2 regions of the Clostridium sp. DJ247 genome follow, and region 2 is predicted to be linked to the other one. Evidence: riboswitches for the same ligand, from Rfam matches in the RefSeq annotation. Region 2 holds a riboswitch; the other holds the start of a gene.

What was found. Region 2 has a riboswitch for S-adenosylmethionine ahead of HGI79_RS07410 (methionine ABC transporter ATP-binding protein). Riboswitches for the same ligand answer to the same signal wherever they lie in the genome.
Region 1: it holds a riboswitch for S-adenosylmethionine, as region 2 does, so the genes downstream of both, HGI79_RS22780 (ABC transporter substrate-binding protein) here and HGI79_RS07410 (methionine ABC transporter ATP-binding protein) in region 2, are expected to answer to the same signal.

Annotation. Positions count from the first base shown of each region.
Region 1 covers NZ_JABAIW010000022.1:14,660-16,870, forward strand. Annotated here, with positions in the region: gene HGI79_RS10465 (nitrogenase component 1) at 1-885, opposite strand, end outside; partial or broken gene HGI79_RS22780 (ABC transporter substrate-binding protein) at 955-1,134, opposite strand; SAM riboswitch class I at 1,414-1,514, opposite strand; gene HGI79_RS10470 (nitrogenase component 1) at 1,558-2,211, opposite strand, start outside.
Region 2 covers NZ_JABAIW010000013.1:56,325-58,535, forward strand. Annotated here, with positions in the region: gene HGI79_RS07405 (methionine ABC transporter permease) at 1-111, opposite strand, end outside; gene HGI79_RS07410 (methionine ABC transporter ATP-binding protein) at 101-1,069, opposite strand; SAM riboswitch class I at 1,189-1,299, opposite strand; gene HGI79_RS07415 (ferrous iron transport protein A) at 1,536-1,763, shown strand; gene feoB (ferrous iron transport protein B) at 1,791-2,211, shown strand, end outside.

The DNA of each region.
Region 1 (2,211 bases), on a different contig from region 2:
TAATGTTCTAAGCCAGCTGTCCATACCAGCAATTCCATGAGGCTGCAAAGATTTCACATAAGGAACTCCATATTTTTGTTCTAATCCATTACCGAAGTAACCTCCTAAAGTACTACATATGCTTATAGTAGCTGCGGCTTCAGACATCCTTGATATTTCCTCAATTGTACTAAATGGTATTCCAAACTGTGGTACAAGACCCAAGCAAGCAAAAATTTCAGTTATAGTATCTCTAGCACTTCCATTAAAATTAATCATATTTACTAATTCTGGACGTTTTTTTTCAGGTGCCTTTACTATACGTGTTAACACAGCATGAAATGCTGCATCAAAACCTGAAGCCCAAATTTGAGATCTAAATCCTTCACAGAAAACTGGTACTACTGGAATACCTATCTCTTTTTCTACCTCTTGTAAGATACTCTCAACATCATCACCAATAATACCTGAGGCGCAGGAGGTAGTTACAAATATAGCCTTAGGATTAAATCTCTTATAAGCTTCTCTTACTCCTTCCTTAAGCTTTTCAGATCCACCAAAAACAGTGCTACCTTCTGTCATATTAGTGTTAACAACCTTAACATTATCATGTTCCCAATTTCTAATATTTTCTCCCCATTGATAATTAGTATTTTCTCCTATAACATCAGCAGCACATCCAATGGGAGCATGATTTACAATAGCTGCATCTACTATGCGGGATAAATATCCTTGTGCACAACCCGAACTACAATTGGTGGTCTGACTAAAGCATCTCTTCCCATTTTTTAAACAACCTTCTTTAGATTGTTGTACTAAATCTTTTATAGTGCCTTTGTATCCAACAATTGATTTAAGTCTATTTTCTCTAATAGGTGCTTCCGCACGCTGCAAATTAATTGTCATTCTTTTTCCCCCTATTTTTATATATTTTATAAAATAAAATTTATATTCAATAAATACTTACGTAGTTTTTTATTTAAGTTCTCCAGTATAATATGGATTTAAGTCATTAGTGAATAACTCCTCTGCTTTTACTTGACCTGGAACTTCAAAGTTAGCTAATTTATTTTTTTCTGCTAACTTAATCCAAAAATCAATTTGTTCTGGTTTAATCCATTTTTGATCAGGGTATACATTTCCAGCTACATCCTTTTCACTGGCACCCTTTTAGGTTACTTTACTCTCACGCTTCATAGCCAGTATTTCTACTACGCATTGTGATTGGCTACAAGACTTCTTGGTAATTACCTTCACTGGACTTTCACCAGTTAGCATGTTCCAGCTTTGCTGGATGCACAAATAATAAAAGCTAAACTCTCACATTATGAGAATTTAGCCTCTAGTTTTCTAGTCAACTTAATCCTTAAACATTATTCAATATAAAAAACCTTCTTATAGATAAGTTACAAGAAGGTTTTAATCTCTCCTAGTTCCTCATCTTCCAAGTATATACCTGCTGGAATTAGCACCTTTGAATAAATTCAGGTTGCTGGGCATCTTAGGGCCAGTCCCTACGCCTCTCTAGATAAGAAAATAGCTAATACTTCATTACAATTGGCTACTTAAATTAAACTACTAAGCACTAGCACTTATTGCCGTAGTATAAATTTTCTCTAACAGAGTAAGTGCACCACGGTACCCAACATATGAACGGGATAGAACAACTTCATATGATGCTGGGAAACTAACTTCAACTATGGAACCTTTCAACTCCTTAGCTAAATCTCGCTCCCAAGTAGTACCAAAGATAATTGGAGGTTTATGACCAAAATCTGCTTGACGAATTTTTTGGTGAATTCTATAGGTATCTTCCTCAAATTCAACATCCGTTGAAACATCTTCTGCAATATTTTTATACTGTTCACGTATTAATTCTTTATATTCCTCAGGTGGGTTTTCTGTAATAATCTGTTTTCCTGGAATTAAACCCAATTGGTTTACTAAAAATTTAGTTAACGCAAGGTTATAAGCACTATCACTGATAACCGCAAACTTTGCCGGTAGTCCCCACCAATATTCAGCATAGAAATCTGAAAAATCTTCTAAATAACGATAATAACTGGCTTCTTCTTTTTCAATAAAACTTTCTGCCTTTACAGAATCAAGTCCAGCAAATTCAACCACCTTACGTAGGAAGGAAGTAGTTTCCTTTGCTCCAATAGGAATTACAGGAACATGCAAAAATGGTTGACCGTATTTTTCTTCTAAATGTTTAGCAGTTTGTAATCC
Region 2 (2,211 bases):
TACTAATAAAATGGCTGGTATAAAACCCGCTAATACAGCAAATATAGTTGAAACAGAAACCATATACAGTGTTTCCTTTAATGCAGGATATAATACTTCGCTAAATATCATTTGTTTCTACCTCCCAAGCCATAGATTTTGATTCTAAATAATTACATATATTTTTTTTATGTTCTTCATCAGTATTAATAACTAAGCTTCCAAGTACATCATCTCTAAACTTCTCTAGTCTTCCCCAAACTATGGAAAAATCAATATTAAGCTCTCTTGCCATTGATGTAATTACACAGTTTCCACTGGTTTCTTTAGGGAAGAATATTCTTATGTTTACACCTTTATCTGGTAGAGTCCTATCTTCACCCAACAATCTTTTTAAGCTAGCATCTGGTTTTAAAAATAATTGTTCAACTTCTCCAACACTTTTTACCTCTCCATCATCCATAATAGCAATCTTACTACATATTTCTTTTATTACTTCCATTTGATGTGTTACTATAACTATAGTTATATTTAACTTTTCATTTATTGTTTTTAATAGTTGTAATATAGATTTAGTTGTTTTAGGATCAAGTGCAGAAGTTGCTTCGTCGCAAAGTAATATTTTAGGATTCAATGCAAGAGCTCTAGCAATAGCAACTCTTTGCTTTTGCCCACCACTTAATTCTTTCGGCATACTATTTAACTTATCATTAAGTCCTACTAAATCTAGAAGCTTTTCCACTGTTTCCTTAATTTCATTTTTACTAATACCCCATACTTCTAAAGGTAGAGCTACATTATCAAAAACATTTTTTCTCTCTAAAAGGTTAAAATTTTGAAATATCATACCTAAGTTTTTTCTGAAAGCTCTCAAATCTTTCCCCTTTAGGTCCTTTACTTCCTTGTCCATAACTGTTATACTTCCTTCATTGTAGGACTCTAACCCATTTAAGCATCTAAGCAATGTAGATTTTCCAGCACCACTATGTCCTATAATTCCAAATATCTCGCCTTCCTTTATCTCTAAATCTACATTTTTTAATACAGGCTTATTTGAAAATGCTTTATTAACTCTATTAATAGTTATCAATTAATTTTCCTCCTCTTTATAATGTAACCTATGTAATATTAGTTGAATCTTACAAATATTAATTATTTGAACAAAAATAAAAGCCAGAGAAAAACCTCAGGCTATAAATCCACTGTTTCCTCTCATCTCTCAGCTTGCGCTGCTGGAATTAGCACCAACGTATTACTGAACTAAATAATACTGGTTGCTGGGTTTCATAGGGCCAGTCCCTCCGCCTCTCCTGATAAGTTTAAGACTAATATATTAAATTTATTACGCCTCATTATAGCAATATGCATTTTTTTTGTCAACTCTTTTTTGAGTAATTTCGTATTATATCAACTTTTAACACTATTCATATATAAAAACAAAATATTATACAAAAAATAATTAACAAATTAATTTAGTTAATATTGACATTCTAAATGAAAGATGATATCATTAAAACATAATAAATGATAATGATTTTCATTACGAGGTGGTAAAAATGAGTATTTGTGATTTAAGACCTGGCGAAAAGGCTTTAATAGAAAACATATCTGGAGATGAAAGATTGGCTAAAAGGCTGCTTGCTCTAGGTTGTATTGAAGGTACTGAAGTAGCTTTAAAACAATCTGCCCCATTGGGTGATCCTTTAATTATAAACTTAAGAGGTTTTGACCTAGCTATACGTAAAAACGATGCAAAAAATATACTTGTAAAAAATTTGCCTTAAAAATATGTTTTAAACAGGAGGACGAATATGATAACTGCAGCATTACTTGGCAATCCCAATGTTGGTAAAACTTCTCTTTTCAACACGTTAACCGGATCAAATCAATATGTTGGTAATTGGGCCGGGGTTACTGTTGAGAGAAAAGAAGGCATTGTGGATAGTAAAATAAAAATTATAGACTTACCTGGCATTTACGCTATGGATACTTACTCAAATGAAGAAAAGATATCAAAAGAATTTCTCTTGAGTGGAAACGCTGATGTAATAATTAACATAGTTGATGCATCTAATTTGGATAGAAATCTTTATTTGACAACTCAACTTAAGCAATTTAATAAACCTGTCATATTAGTATTAAACATGATAGATGTTGCTAAGTCAAAGGGTATGACAATAGATTATACTTCACTAGCTAAGCAATTGGGTGTTACAGTAGTTCCAATTGTTG